Regions from separate parts of the Nakamurella flava genome, predicted to be linked through region 2. Evidence: riboswitches for the same ligand, from Rfam matches in the RefSeq annotation. Region 2 holds a riboswitch; each other region holds the start of a gene.

Evidence for each region. Region 2 has a riboswitch for S-adenosylmethionine ahead of FDO65_RS23035 (putative leader peptide). Riboswitches for the same ligand answer to the same signal wherever they lie in the genome.
Region 1: linked by a shared signal. The riboswitch ahead of FDO65_RS13105 (aminotransferase class V-fold PLP-dependent enzyme) and the one ahead of FDO65_RS23035 (putative leader peptide) in region 2 are both predicted to bind S-adenosylmethionine.
Region 3: linked by a shared signal. The riboswitch ahead of FDO65_RS09095 (bifunctional o-acetylhomoserine/o-acetylserine sulfhydrylase) and the one ahead of FDO65_RS23035 (putative leader peptide) in region 2 are both predicted to bind S-adenosylmethionine.

The regions. Positions count from the first base shown of each region.
Region 1 covers NZ_SZZH01000003.1:293,100-297,885, reverse strand. Annotated here, with positions in the region: gene FDO65_RS13130 (alpha/beta hydrolase family protein) at 1-351, opposite strand, end outside; tRNA gene FDO65_RS13125 (tRNA-Glu) at 582-654, shown strand; tRNA gene FDO65_RS13120 (tRNA-Asp) at 705-781, shown strand; tRNA gene FDO65_RS13115 (tRNA-Phe) at 821-897, shown strand; gene FDO65_RS13110 (MFS transporter) at 996-2,681, shown strand; SAM riboswitch class IV at 2,738-2,853, shown strand; gene FDO65_RS13105 (aminotransferase class V-fold PLP-dependent enzyme) at 2,896-4,362, shown strand; gene FDO65_RS13100 (hypothetical protein) at 4,488-4,786, shown strand, end outside.
Region 2 covers NZ_SZZH01000001.1:907,166-911,951, reverse strand. Annotated here, with positions in the region: gene FDO65_RS04110 (methionine ABC transporter ATP-binding protein) at 1-557, opposite strand, end outside; gene FDO65_RS04105 (MetQ/NlpA family ABC transporter substrate-binding protein) at 586-1,539, opposite strand; SAM riboswitch class IV at 2,016-2,127, shown strand; gene FDO65_RS23035 (putative leader peptide) at 2,172-2,306, shown strand; gene FDO65_RS04100 (amino acid ABC transporter permease) at 2,509-3,465, shown strand; gene FDO65_RS04095 (amino acid ABC transporter ATP-binding protein) at 3,462-4,283, shown strand; gene FDO65_RS04090 (ABC transporter substrate-binding protein) at 4,409-4,786, shown strand, end outside.
Region 3 covers NZ_SZZH01000001.1:2,015,790-2,020,575, forward strand. Annotated here, with positions in the region: gene fgd (glucose-6-phosphate dehydrogenase (coenzyme-F420)) at 1-618, opposite strand, end outside; gene metX (homoserine O-acetyltransferase MetX) at 748-1,920, opposite strand; gene FDO65_RS09095 (bifunctional o-acetylhomoserine/o-acetylserine sulfhydrylase) at 1,928-3,244, opposite strand; SAM riboswitch class IV at 3,305-3,422, opposite strand; gene FDO65_RS09100 (DUF3817 domain-containing protein) at 3,568-3,897, shown strand; gene FDO65_RS09105 (Nramp family divalent metal transporter) at 3,908-4,786, opposite strand, start outside.

The DNA.
Region 1 (4,786 bases), on a different contig from region 2:
CGGGTTGCCCGCGGGCGTGGAGACGGTGCCGGACACGACGACGGGGCGCCCGTCCGGTCCCTGGGACACGTAGGTGATGAGCGCATTGCGGGCCGCGCTGGGCAGCGCCGCCGCTCCGGTCAGGGGCGCGTCGGTCAACAGCTGCCCACGGGCGAGGCTGGTGGCCGGCCCCCCGGGGGTCGACGGCGAGGTCGCGGTGGACCCGGCGGCGGAGGCCGTCGTGCCGGTGGGGGACGCCGAGGTGCCGTCGGCCCGCGACGCACCGCCGACACACCCCGCGGTCAGCGACAACACCACCGCACAGGCGGCGGCCGCCAGGGGTCGGGTGACGGGCGGTCGGACCATGGCCATGCTGTACTCCTCGCTCTGATGGATCTCGGAATACTGCGGGTCCGACCGCGCGACACCGCAGGTCAACGGGGCGGTGCCACCTGATCGTGCGGCGGGGACCGGGCGGCAGCCGGGCGCGCACGACGCCCGCGGGCGGACCCCGCGGCCGCCGTTTTGGAAGTGGCCGACCCCGTGTCGTATGCTCTCTGAGCTCCCAACGGACAGCCGTTGGAGCTGGGTGTCAGATCCCAGCCCCCATCGTCTAGCGGCCTAGGACGCTGCCCTTTCAAGGCGGTAGCACGGGTTCGAATCCCGTTGGGGGTACGCAGTACCGCGGTTGTGAGACTGGTAAGGTCTCGGAGCCGCACAGCCAAGGCCCCGTGGCGCAGTTGGTTAGCGCGCCGCCCTGTCACGGCGGAGGTCGCGGGTTCAAGTCCCGTCGGGGTCGCCAGAGGGGCCGGTTTCACTTCGGTGAAGCCGGCCCTTTCTCGGCCAGGTAGCTCAGTTGGTACGAGCGTCCGCCTGAAAAGCGGAAGGTCGCCGGTTCGATCCCGGCCCTGGCCACCAGCATCATCTCTCTGCCGGCGTCACCCGCTCGGGTGCCCGGCGTCCTCCCTTCCGGCTTTCCACTGTCGGGCCGGGCCCACTCCCCTTACCGTTCAGCAGTGGCAGCCTCCTCTGCGGACCCCGGGTCCGGCTCCGGTCGTTCGGCCTCCCCCACGCTGGTCCTCGTCGCCATGACCCTGGCGAACGCGATGATCCTGGTCGACCAGACCGCGGTCCCGCTGGCGCTGCCCGACATCATGGACTCGTTCGGTATCGGGTCCGCCCTCGTCCAGTGGGTGCTCAACGGCAGCCTGCTGCCACTGGCCGGCCTCCTGGTCCTCGGCGGGCGGTTGGGCGACCTGCTCGGCCTGCGGCGCATCTTCCTCATCGGCAGCGTGCTGTTCGGCGGCGCCTCCACACTGGCCGGGTTCGCGCCGACGTTCGGCATCCTGCTGCTCGCCCGGGTCGTCCAGGGCGTCGGCGGCGCGCTGATGCTGCCCGCCTCGGTCGCCATCGTCAGCGCCGCCTACCCCAAGAGCGCGCGGGGACGGGCGCTGGGCACCATGGGCGGAGTCGCCGCCGTCGCCGGGGCGCTCGGCCCGACCATCGGCGGCGTCCTGACCTCCACGCTGAGCTGGCGGGCCGTGCTGCTGGTCAACGTCCCGCTACTGATCCTGACCGTGCTGGCCACGCTGCGATCGGTCCCGGCCGATCAGCCCCGCACGGGCAAGGCGCACATCGACTTCACCGGCGCCGGGCTGCTCAGCCTCATCCTGGTCGGCCTGGTGTTCGGGCTGGCCCAGACCACGGTCTGGGGCTGGACGTCCCCCGGGGTCGTCGTTCCGCTGGTCGTCTGCGTCGTCTCCGCGGTGCTGTTCGTCCGCCGGGAACGGGCCGCGAAGAACCCGCTGATGAGTTTCACGCTGCTCCGCCGGCACCGGAACTACCTGGGCGCCACCCTGTCCCAGGGCCTGGCCGGAGTCTGCGAGATGGGCCTGGGCGTCATCCTGCCGCTCATCCTGATCCTCAACCTGGGCATGGACCCGGCGCTGGCGGGGCTCGCGCTGATCCCCACCACCCTGCCGATGATCGCGCTCGCCCCCTTGGCCGGACGCTGGTACGACAAGGCCGGCGGCCGGCCGCCCCTGATGGCCGGCTTCGCCTGCATCGCGCTGTCCGGGGTGGCCCTGGCGATCGGCGTCGGCCACGACACCTACCTCGCGCTGCTGCCCGGCCTCCTGCTCTACGGCATCGGGTTGGCCATCACCCTGACCGTGAACGACCCGGTCAGCCTCGACTCGATCCCGGACAGCGACGACGGTCAGGCCTCCGGCGTCTCCGCCACCGCCGAACAGGGCGGCGGGGCCGTCGGCATCGCGCTGCTGTACGCGCTGTTCCACACCGTCTACGTCTCCAACCTGCTCGACAACGTCGAACGGGCCGGGCAGGACCTGCCGGGTGACACCGCCGATCGGTTCCGGGACAGCATGCAGGCCGCCGAGCAGACCGGCCTGAACTACAACAGCTTCGACCCCGACCTGCAGCGCTATCTCATCCCGGCGCTGCACGCCTCCGACACCGCAGCCGCCGTCACCTTCCTGGCGATGAGCGGGATCGCCGTCCTCGGGCTCGTCGTCATGGCCGCTCTGGTCCGCCGACCGCCGGCCGAGGACGCCCCGGACGCCCGCACCACGCCGATCACCGGCGGGTCGGTACCGCCCAACACCATCGTCGGAACGGTCATCTCCGGGCCGGGAGCATCCACCGTCCACGGTCCGGCCCGGGACCCCGGCACCACCATGTGACCCGGGCCACACCCTGTCCCGGCCGCCACGGACCCGGTGCTATCGTCCCCGGCGTAGGTCATGAGTGTCAGCAGATAGCCCCGGCTTGCTGACCGGCAACCCTCCTTCCGCGGTGGGGTGCCCCGGGTGAAGACCTGGCCGGGCGCGAAGGGCGCCCCGGCAAGCGCGGGCCTTTCCCCGACGGGTGGCCCCCGAGTACCTGCGGAGCACCCCGATGACTCTCGTCGACTCCTCCTTCGACCTGGCCGGACGTCCTGACCTGCTGGCCGCCCTCACCCACCGGCCCCTCCCCCGGTTCGCCGACGCCGCCACCGCGTGCGCCGACCGCCCCACCGTCACCCACCCCCATGCCCCCGGGCTCGACATCGTCGGCCAGGACGCCCTCGTGCCGCTGGTCGGCGGGGGCGAGATCGCCTACGCCAACCTCGATCACGCCGCGTCGGCCCCGGCGCTGCGCGTCGTGCACGAAGCGGTCGAGCGCAGCATCGCCGGGTACGCCAGCGTCCACCGCGGCGCCGGCTGGCACTCCAAGCTGTCCACGGCGCTCTACGAAGGCGCCCGTGAGCCGGTCCGCGCGTTCGTCGGCGGTCGCGCCGACGACACCGTGATCTTCACGCGCAACACCACCGATTCGCTGAACCTGTTGGCGCACAGCATTCCTCGCCGCACCACCGTGGTCGTGTTCGAGTCCGAGCACCATGCGGCGCTCCTGCCCTGGGAGCGTCAGGACGGCATCGATGGGCGCACCGTCGTCCGCCTGCCCGTCCCGGCGCTGCCCGAACTCGCGGTCGGCGCGGTCGACGACGCCCTGCGGCGTCGGGCACCCGGCCCGGCCCTCGTCGTCATCACCGGCGCCTCCAACGTGACGGGCGAGCTGTGGCCGGTGGCCGAGCTGGCCCGGGTCGCCAAGGCCCGGGGCGCCCGGATCGCCCTGGACGCCGCCCAACTCGCCCCGCACCGCCGGTTCTCCATCGCCGAGCTGGGCGTCGACTACGTCGCGGTCTCCGGCCACAAGCTCTACGCGCCGTACGGGGCGGGCGTGCTCGTCGGGCGCTCGGACTGGCTCGACGCCGCCCCGCCGTACCTGATCGGCGGCGGCGCCACCGCGACGGTCTCCGAGACCGGCACCGTCTACAAGACCGGCCCGGAACGGCACGAGGCCGGCTCGCCCAACGTCGCCGGCGCCGTCGCCCTGGCCACTGCCTGCCACGCCCTCGCCACCTCCGACGCGACGGCCCGCGAGCAGGCCGAGGCGGCGCTGACCGACACCATCCGGGCCGGGCTGGCGGCCATCGACGGGGTGTCGGTGCACACCCTGTTCAGCGGCGCCGCCGACTCCATCGGTGTCGTCACCTTCACCGTCGCCGGGGTGCCCGCCTCCATCGTCGCCGCGGCGCTGTCGGCCGAACACGGCATCGGCGTCCGGGACGGCGCCTTCTGCGCACACCCGCTGGTCCGCCGGCTGCTCGGGGCGGCCGGCTGCTCCGACGGCACCGGACCGGGACAGGCCGTCCGGGTCTCCGTCGGCCTCGGTTCCACCACCGAACACGCCGAGCGACTGATCGCGGCCGTCGCCGAGATCGCCGCCCACGGACCGCGCGTCGAGTACGTCGTCGTCGACGGACGGCCGGTGCCGGCCGACGACGACCGGCCGCTGCCGGCACTCGCGCCCTGGCTTTGAGGCTGCCGCCCGTCGGGCGCGGCGTTCCCGTTCGACCATCGGGCGGGGCCCGCCGCGACCGGCGGGCGATCTCGATCCGGTGATCGGCCGCGTCGGTGCACCGGGCCGGTGATCTACTCCGGCTCATGAATCGGTCGACGGCGTCCTCCACCACAGGGGCGGCGTCTTGGATTGCGCTGACAGCGCTCGTTCTCGCCGTGCTGCCGGCCTGTGGCGCGGGCAGGGCCACCAGCTCGACCGGGACCCCGAGTGCCGAGCCGGCCGCGTCGTCGGTCGCCGAGCCCACCCCGTCGACGTCGAGTACCACCGCATCGCCGGCCACGGCGGGAACGGCGGCCCTGCTGGCCTCCGCCCAGACCCAGCTCAGCGGGATGCGGCAGAGCGACTACCAGCACGAGACGGCGGTGGACGCCGCCGCCGGCCG
Region 2 (4,786 bases):
CGGAGCACGTCCTGGGTGGTCTCCGGGTCCAGCGCGCTGGTGGCCTCGTCGGCCAGCAGAATGGCCGGGTTGGTGGCCAGCGCGCGGGCGATGCCGACCCGTTGCTTCTGGCCACCGGAGAGCTGGTCCGGGTAGGCCCAGGCCTTCTCGAGGAGGCCGACGAAATGCAGGAGCTCGGTCACCCGCTCCTTCTGCCTCTCCTTCGACCACCCGGCGACCTTCAGCGGATAGGCGACGTTCCCGAAGACGGTGCGCGAGCGCAGCAGGTTGAACTGCTGGAAGACCATGCCCATGCCGGAGCGGACCGTTCGCAGTTCGCGTTCGGACAACGTGGTGATGTCCGTTCCCTGCACCTGCAGCGAACCCGACGTGACCTTCTCCAGGGCGTTGATCAGCCGCACCAGCGTGCTCTTGCCGGCGCCCGATCCGCCGATGATGGCGAAGATCTCGCCGGCGTCGATGTCGAGCGAGATGGATTGCAGGGCAGTGACAGTTGCCGGACCGGTGCCGAAGGTCTTGCCCACGTCGCGGAACTGGATCAGTGGTGTTGTGGTCATGGTGCCTCCCCGTCTGCCGAGAGCCGGGTCACTGCGCGCTGCGGACGGTGTCCTGGAGCTGGCCCAGGATGGTCTGCAGGTCGGCCTCGGGACGATCGACGATCACGGCCGTGCCCTGCGAGGCCTTCACGACGGCATCGGTCACCGATGGGTCGTGGTAGAGCTCGACGAGCTTGAGGTACGTGGGGTTGGCCTTGTCCGCGTCGCGGGCGACGAACGCGTTGATGTATGGCTCCGCGGCCGGCTTGGACGGATCGTCGTTGTACAGCGCCTTGGACGGATCGAGCTTGGCGTCCAGCGCGAAGTTGTTGTTGACGACCGCGGCGTCGACCGAGGACAACGAGGTCACCGTCTGCTGGGCGTCCACCGGGACCACCGTCACCTTGGAGGCGGCGGTGTCGACGTCGGCCGGGGTCGACAGCACGGTGCCGCCCCCGGTCAGCGAGATGAGACCGGCCTGCTGGAGCACGAGCAGCGCCCGGGCCTGGTTGGTCGGGTCGTTAGGGATGGCCACCTGACCCCCGGCCGGGATCTGGTCAAGCGCGGTGTATCGGTTCGAGTACAGCCCCAGGGGCACGACGACGGTCGAACCGATCGGGGTGAGGGTCTGACCGGCCGAGACGTTGTAGTTGGCGAGGAACAGCAGGTGCTGGAACAGGTTCAGGTCGATCTGCCCCTGGGCGAGCGCCGGGTTGGCCTGGGTGTAGTCGCCGAAATTCACGGTCTGCAGGTCGATGCCGTTCTGGCTGGCCAGGTTCTTCAGGATCGGCCAGTAGTCGGCGCTGGCCTCGGTGGTGCCGACGCGCACCACCGCCTTGTCGTCGCCCGACTTGGTGAGGTTGACGATCAGCAGGGTGGCGGCGACGACGACGGCCACCGCTGAGACGGCGGCGCCGACGAGCAGGCCGCGACGGGACTGACGGCGATCAGGCAGCCGCGGCGGGAGTGAGGGCTGGTCGGGGGTGTCGGATCCGGTGGACATGCGGGTACCTCTCGGGAGCGCCGGGCGCGATCGCCCGGTCGGGTCAGGATGGGAAGCGGCGAGTTCGACTGACTGCGGGCGTCACCACGTCATCTCCGACACACCCGAGGGGTGCGGAAGACTGGTCGCCGCTGATGTCCGTCGCGGAAGTGCAGTGCGCCTGTTCAGTCGCCGGTACAGAGCCGGCCGGGCGTCACGGCGTGGGAGAACAGGGCCGGCGGCGTCAACTGCGACACCCGTGGTTCACGGGGTCGGTCGATCGGGGCACCAGCACGCACCCGGCGACGGTACGGGCTGATTTGACCGATGTTCAACTCCGGACAGCAGATCGTGGGCAACACCACCCCCGACCGTCGCGGATCAGGCGGCTGGCCGGAAATCGTTGCGACGGAATGCGTCTGACGGTGGCGGTCGTCATGCTTCGAGCTTCGAGCACCAGGTTGACCGACCCGCCGCCATGTCTTATGGTCGCGGCAGGTCACGAGTATCAGCGCACAGCCCCGGCTTGCTGATCGGCAACCCTCCGTCCGTGGTGGGGTGCTCCGGGTGAGGACCTGGCCGGTCGAATGATGCCGGCAAGCACGGGCTCCGCGACGGAGCCCCTACCGGACGACGGGAGGGCTCAATCCACCATGACGCGTATCGACGCGACACCACGCGTGTTCGCCGGCCTGTGCGCCTGCTTCCTGGCCGCGGCCAGCGACCGCTCCTGCCGCCGGCACATCGACCTGCAGCGCGTGTCCAGCGCCCTGTGTCCGGCCGGCTGACCCAGCTCTGCGCTGAACCGGTCCCTTCGGCGACCACTTCTGTTGCGCTGCCGGTCTTCTCGGCGCGCTGATCTTGCGTCCTCCCGTGGTGGTCGTCGCCGGCGACCACCACGGCAGCGACCCGTGTCCCGGTCATCGCGTCCGCCACCCGACCCGATGCCTGTCCGTCGCACCCCTTACGGGGCCCGGCCCGAAAGCCGTCATGTCCTCTTCGCTCATCGAGCATCCGGGGGCGTCGCATCCCGATGCCGACCCGCGCTCATCGTCCCTCGACCCGTCGAGCCTGACCGTCGTCCGGTCCCGCCACCCCTGGCGGTGGGCCGCGGCCGCCGGCGCGCTCGTCCTGGTCGCCCAGTTCGTCAACGGTCTCATCACCAACCCCGGCTGGGACTGGCCCGCGTTCGCCGACTACTTCACCGCTCCCGCGGTGCTGCGGGCCCTGTGGCTGACGGTGCAGCTCACCATCTACGGCACCGTGCTCGGTTTCGCGCTCGGTATCGCACTGGCAGCCGCCCGCCTGTCGAAGAACCCGGTGCTGCAGACGATCTCGTGGACCTACGTCTGGGCCTTCCGCTCGATCCCGTTGATCGTGCAACTGCTGTTCTGGTTCAACATCGCCTACCTCTACCAGAGCATCTCGATCGGGGTGCCGTTCGGACCCGGCCTGTTCAGCGTCGACGTCAACTCCACGATCAGTGGGATGGCCGCCGCCGTCATCGGTCTCGGGCTGCACCAGGCCGCCTACTCCGCCGAGATCATCCGCGGCGGCATCCTCTCGGTCGACCCCGGTCAACTGGAGGCGGCGGCCGCGTTGGGCCTGCCCCGCCGGCGGCAGTTCTTCCGCATCGTGCTGCCCCAGGCCATGCGCGGCATCCTGCCGAACGCCGCCAACGAGGTGATCAGCCTGTTCAAGGGCACGTCCATCGTCTCCACCATGGCGATCGCCGAGCTCTTCTACCAGGTGCAGGTCATCTACGGCCGCAACGGGCGGGTCGTCCCGCTGCTCATGGTCGCCACCGTCTGGTACATCGTGCTGACCACGGCCCTGTCGGTCGTCCAGTACTACGTGGAGCGGCACTACGCCAAGGGGGCCGTGCGCACCCTGCCGCCGACTCCCTGGCAGCGCCTGCGCGCTCGGGTGAACGGAGACGCCCGATGAGCGGCCTGTTCGACCGGCTGCGCGGCCGCCGCTCCGGAGCCCCGGCACCGGCCGACTCGGCGGACGCCCTGGAGATCTTCGGTGTGCACAAGTCCTACGGCAAGCTCACCGTGCTGGACGGCATCGACTTGCGGGTTCGACGGGGCGAGGTGGTCGCCATCATCGGACCGTCCGGCTCGGGCAAGTCCACCCTGCTCCGCTGTATCAACCACCTCGAGAAGGTCGACCAGGGTCTGATCCTGGTGGGTGCCGAACCCATCGGCTACCGCCTGCAGGGCACCCGGCTGCACGAACTCTCCGAGCGGGACATCCTGCGTCAACGCGTCAAAGTGGGCTTCGTGTTCCAGAACTTCAACCTCTTCCCGCATCTGACGGTGCTGCAGAACGTCGTCGAGGCGCCGGGCTCCGCGCAACGCCGTCCCCGGGAGGAGGTGCTCGACCGGGCCAGGGAGTTGCTCGCCGCGGTGGGGGTGGCCGACAAGGCCGACGCCTATCCCCGGCAGCTGTCCGGCGGCCAGCAGCAGCGGGTGGCCATCGCCCGGGCGCTGGCTCTGGAGCCCGAGGTCCTGCTCTTCGACGAACCGACCTCGGCCCTGGATCCGGAACTGGTCGGCGAGGTCCTCGCCGTGATCCGGGATCTCGCCGCCCAGGGCCGGACCCTGGTCATCGTCACCCACGAGATCGCCTTCGCCCGGGAGACCGCCGACCGGATCGTCTTCATGGATCAGGGTGTCGTCGTCGAGGAAGGGCCGCCCGCCCAGGTTCTCGACCGTCCCGCCCAGGACCGGACCCGCGCCTTCCTGCAGGCCGTCCTTTGATCCGGGCGCCAGCCCGGCGCCCCCTCTCGACTTCCTCTCCCGCACCCGGGGGCGCGCACCTGCGCCGCCCCCGGTCCTCGGCAATCCCTGTCACCCGCCGCTCCACCCCAACGAAAGGATCCACCATGCTCACCCGACTCCGTCGCGGCGCCGCTGTGACCTCGGCCGTCATGGCCGCGGCTCTGATGCTGGCCGCCTGCGGCGGCGGCTCGTCGACTTCCCCGGCCGCGAGCACCAGTGACGGCACCGCGTCGCCGGCCGCCGCGCAGACCGGCTCGGCGGCGACGTTCAACCTGACGCCGGACCAGAACCGCATCCGCACCGAGAAGGTCGACGCCATCGCCGCTCTCGTCCCCCAGGAGATCCGGGACCGGGGCACGATCCGCATCACCGGATCGGCCGGAACCGCTCCGCCCCTGCGTTTCTACGCCGACGACGACACCACCCTGATCGGCTCCGAGGTCGACTTGGCCGAATTGTTCTCCGACGTCCTGGGCCTGCAG
Region 3 (4,786 bases), 1.1 Mb from region 2:
CGGGAGCAGGGTTTCGGAGTACAGCTCGGGGGCCTTGCCGGAGGTGGTGATGAACCCGTCGGCGACACGGCCGGCCAACCGGGTGGCGGCCGGACCGGAGGCCCCGATGTACAGCGGTACCGGCTGGGTGGGCTTGTCGTAGATGGTGGCCTTGTCGGTCGAGTAGAAGGTGCCGTCGAAGGTCACCCGGTCCTCGGTCCACAACTTCTTGATGAGCGTCACCGCCTCCTTGAGGCGGGCGAAGCGTTCCTTGCCGTCCGGCCACTCCAGGCCCAGCGCGACCTCGTTGAGGGACTCCCCCGAGCCGACGCCCAGGATGACCCGCTCGGGGTACAGCAGTCCGAGGGTGGCGAACGCCTGGGCGATGACGGCCGGGTGGTAGCGGAACGTGGGCGTCAGCACCGACGTGCCCAGCAGTAGCCGCTCGGTCCGCGCCCCCACCGCGCCGAGCCACGGCAGGGCGGCCGGTGCGTGTCCCCCGTCGTGCCGCCAGGGCTGCAGGTGGTCGGAGATGAAGACCGAGTCGAAGCCCTGTTCCTCCGCGGTCACGGAGAACCGGATGAGATCGTTCGGACCGAACTGCTCGGCCGACGCCTTGTAACCGAGTCGGATGCCCATCGATGTCCTGCCTTCTGTCGCCCCCGGGTCATCCCCATCCTGGCACCGCACCGTGACCGGCCGGTGAAGTCCGACACCAAGCCCCAATCCCCCGCGCGAGCGCGGCCGACCTCCGCGGGTCCCCGGATGTCAGTTGCCGACGGCATCCCGGACGACATCCGCGACGGCCCCGGCTTCGATGAGGAAACCGTCGTGGCCGTACTCCGAGTGCAGGACGTGCAGTGCCCGGCAGGCGGGGGCGGTGGCCAGCACCTCGCCCTGGGCGGGCGGGAACAGGCGATCGGAATCCACCACCGCAACGGTCAGCTCGGCCGTGATGCGGTGCAGGGCGGCGGTGATGCCCCCGCGGCCCCGGCCGATGTCGTGGGAGTTCATCGCCTCGGTGAGCACCAGGTAGGAGTTCGGGTCGAAGCGGCGGCCGAGCTTGCGGCCGTGGTGGCGCAGGTAGGACTGCACGGCGAACTGTTCGGCGGCACCGTCGACGGCCGGCTGCGGGTCACGGCCGAAGCGCACGTCGAGCTCGAGCGCGCTGCGGTAGGTGGCGTGGGCGATCTGGCGGGCCACCGCCATCCCCCGCACCGGTCCGGCGCCGGGGTAGTAGTCGCCGCCGCGGAACTCGGGGTCGAGTCGGATCGCGTCGAGTTGCGGTGTGCTCCAGGCGATCTGGTCGCCGCTGAAGGCCGCGCCGGTGGCGATGGCGACCGATCGGGCGACCCGGTCGGGATGACCGACCGCCCACTCCACGGCTCGCATCCCGCCCATCGACCCGCCGACGACGGTGTGGAACCGCTCGATGCCCAGGTGGTCGGCGAAGGCGACCTCGGCGGCCACCTGGTCGCGGACGGTGATCCGCGGGAATCGCGATCCCCACGGCCGGCCGTCCGGCGCCGGGGACGACGGGCCGGTGGTCCCCCGGCAGCCGCCCAGCACGTTGGCGGCCAGGACGTAGAGCCGGTCGGTGTCCAGCGGGGCGCCGGGGCCGATCAACCCGTCCCACCAGCCCGGGGTCGGCTGCTGGGGTCCGGCCGGCCCGACGACGTGGCTGTCCCCGGTCAACGCGTGCAGCACCAGCACGGCGTTGTCGCGCCGGGCGTTCAGGCGCCCCCACTGCTCGTAGGCCACGGTGAGGGCGGGCAGCGTGGTGCCGTCCTCGACCGTCAGTCGGCCGAGATCGGCGAACCAGCGGTCGGTCCCGGCGTCCGGTCGGTCGGCCGGGCGACCGCCGGTCACCGGCCCGACGGCGACCACGGGGTCGCCACCGGACCGATGCACCGACGTCATCGCCGAGGTCGGTCTGTCCACGGACCGGTCAGTCCTGCTTGGCCGCCCGGAAGCCGGCCTCCAGGTCGGCGAGGATGTCGTCGATCCCCTCGATGCCGACGGCCAACCGGATCAGGCCCGGGGTGACACCGGTGGTCAGCTGCTCCTCCGGGCTGAGCTGGCCGTGCGTGGTCGACGCCGGGTGGATGACCAGCGAGCGGACGTCACCGATGTTGGCCAGGTTGGTGAACAGCTCGAGCGCGTCGCTGAACGCCGCGCCGGCCGCCACCCCGCCCTTGATCTCGAAGGAGACGATGGGCCCGCCGCCCCGGGGGGCGTACTTGCGCTGCAGGTGGTTCCACCGGCTGGACTCCAACGCCGGGTAGGACACCGACTCGACCTCAGGCCGGTCGGCCAGCCAGCGGGCCACCGCCTCGGCGTTGGCGTTGTGCCGCTCGACCCGCAGCGACAGCGTCTCGATGCCCTGCGAGATGAGGAACGCGTTGAACGGCGAGATGGCCGGGCCGACGTCGCGGAGCAGCTGCAGCCGGGCCTTGAAGATGAACGCCACGTTGGCCTTGAACAGGCCCTCCGGGCCGAGGTCGCGCCCCCAGACCAGGTTGTTGTAGCTGGGGTCGGGGTTGTTGAAGCCGGGGAAGCGCCCCGGGTCGGCCTGCCAGTCGAAGTTCCCCGAGTCGACGATGACGCCGCCGATCGCGGTGCCGTGCCCGCCCAGGTACTTGGTCGCCGACTGGACGACGATGTCGGCGCCGTGCTCGATCGGCCGGATCAGCCAGGGCGTGGGCACCGTGTTGTCGACGATCAGCGGCACCCCGGCCTCATGGGCGACGCCCGCGACCCCGGCGATGTCGAGCACGTCGAGCAGGGGGTTGGAGATGGTCTCGCCGTACAGCGCCTTGGTGTTGGGCTTGATCGCGGCCCGCCAGGACTCGAGATCGTCCGGATCGTCGACGAAGTCGACGGTGATGCCGAGCTTGGGCAGCGTGTAGTGGAACAGGTTGTAGGTGCCGCCGTAGAGACGCGGCGAGGAAACGACATGGTCGCCGGCCTGGGCGATGGTGAGGATGGCGACGCTCTCGGCGGCCTGCCCGGACGCGAGCAGCAGCGCCCCTACCCCACCCTCCAGGGAGGCGATGCGATCCTCGACCACGGCCTGGGTCGGGTTCATGATCCGGGTGTAGATGTTGCCGAGTTCCTCGAGCGCGAACAGCTTGCGGCCGTGCTCGGACGAGTCGAAGGCGTACGACGTCGTCTGGTAGATCGGCAGCGCCCGCGCCTTGGTGGTGGGGTCGGGCTGCTGGCCGGCATGGATCTGACGCGTGTCGAAGGACCAGTTGGTGCTCATCGGGGATGCACTCCTGCCGAGACAGGGACCGGTCCCTGGTCGGATGACCTCTGGGGTCCCGGTCCGCGCTTGCGAACCGCCACCGCAGCGGCCCGCCTGGTCGTCACCCGGGGCACCCCCACCGCGGAAGGAGGGTTGCCGCCCAGCCGGCCGGGGCCTGTGGCTGGGACTCAAGACCGTGCCCGGAGTGTAACGGCGATGTGTCGCCGCCGTTCGGCCGGGTGGGTGAACGTCCGACCTCGCCGTCGTGACGGTTGTGAGATGGGCCGCGATCCGCGGCCGCGGCACCGAACCCCGCGCCCGGCCGGGCCAGACTGGACGGCATGTCCCCCCGCGCCCTGGTCACCGCGTTCCGCGTCGTCTCCATCGCCGAGGCCGTCTCCTGGACGGGCCTGCTCATTGGCATGTACTTCAAGTGGATCGCCGGGACGACCGAGGTCGGGGTCAAGGTCTTCGGCCCGATCCACGGCGGGATCTTCGTGGCCTACGTCGTCGTGGCGCTGCTGACCGCTCGGGCCCAGCGCTGGACCTGGATCACCACCGGCCTCGCCCTGGTCGCGTCGATCCCCCCGTTCTTCACCCTGTGGTTCGAGCGGTGGGCGCTGCGCACCGGCCGACTGGACCCGCAGCGGGCCCTGCGCACGGCCGGCTGAGCCCGGTACGTCAGGCCGACCCGCTGATCACTCCGACGATCAGCACCGCGTTGAGGGCGACGATCGCCGCCGCGATCAGCCAGCCGAGCACCCGGACCGGGCGTCCGCTGACCGAACCCTCCATCACCGTCGCGTCGCCGGTCAGCCGCAGCAGCGGCACGAGCACGAACGGCAGCCCGAACGAGAGCACCACCTGCGACAGGATCAGCACGGTCGTCGGGTCGGCACCGACGGCGAGCAGCACCAGGGCGGGCGCGAGGGTCACGGCCCGCCGGACGAACAGGTTGATCCGGCGGCGCAGCAGACCCTCCATGATCGCGCTCCCGGCGTAACAGCCGACCGATGTCGAGGCCAGGCCGGAGGCGAGCAGGCCGAGCCCGAACAGCACCCCGATGCCGGTGCCCAGCGTGGCGCTGACCGCGGCGTGCGCGCCCTCGATGGTGTCGACGTCGTCCCGTCCACGCAGGGCCGAGGCGGCCAGCAGCAGCATCGAGATGTTGACCGCACCGGCGAGCAGCATGGCCAGGACGACATCGAGCCGAGTGGCCCGCAGCAGCCGGGTGCGCGCCGGCCCGGCCGGGGTCCGCTGGTCCCCCGCTCCGAACCGGTCCCGGGTGAGTGCCGAGTGGAGGTAGACCACGTGCGGCATGACGGTGGCGCCGAGCATGGCCGCCGCCAGCAGCACCGATCCCAGGCCGTCGAAGCGGGGCACCAGTCCGGCGGCCACCTCCGCCGGGTCGGGTGGGGCGACGAAGAGCCCGGACACGAAGCCGATGGCGATGACGAGCAGGAACGCCGTGATGACGCGTTCGAACGGCCGCTGGCCGCCGCGGTCCTGCACGGCCAGCAGCCCCAGGGACACGACGCCCGAGATGAGACCGCCCAGCAC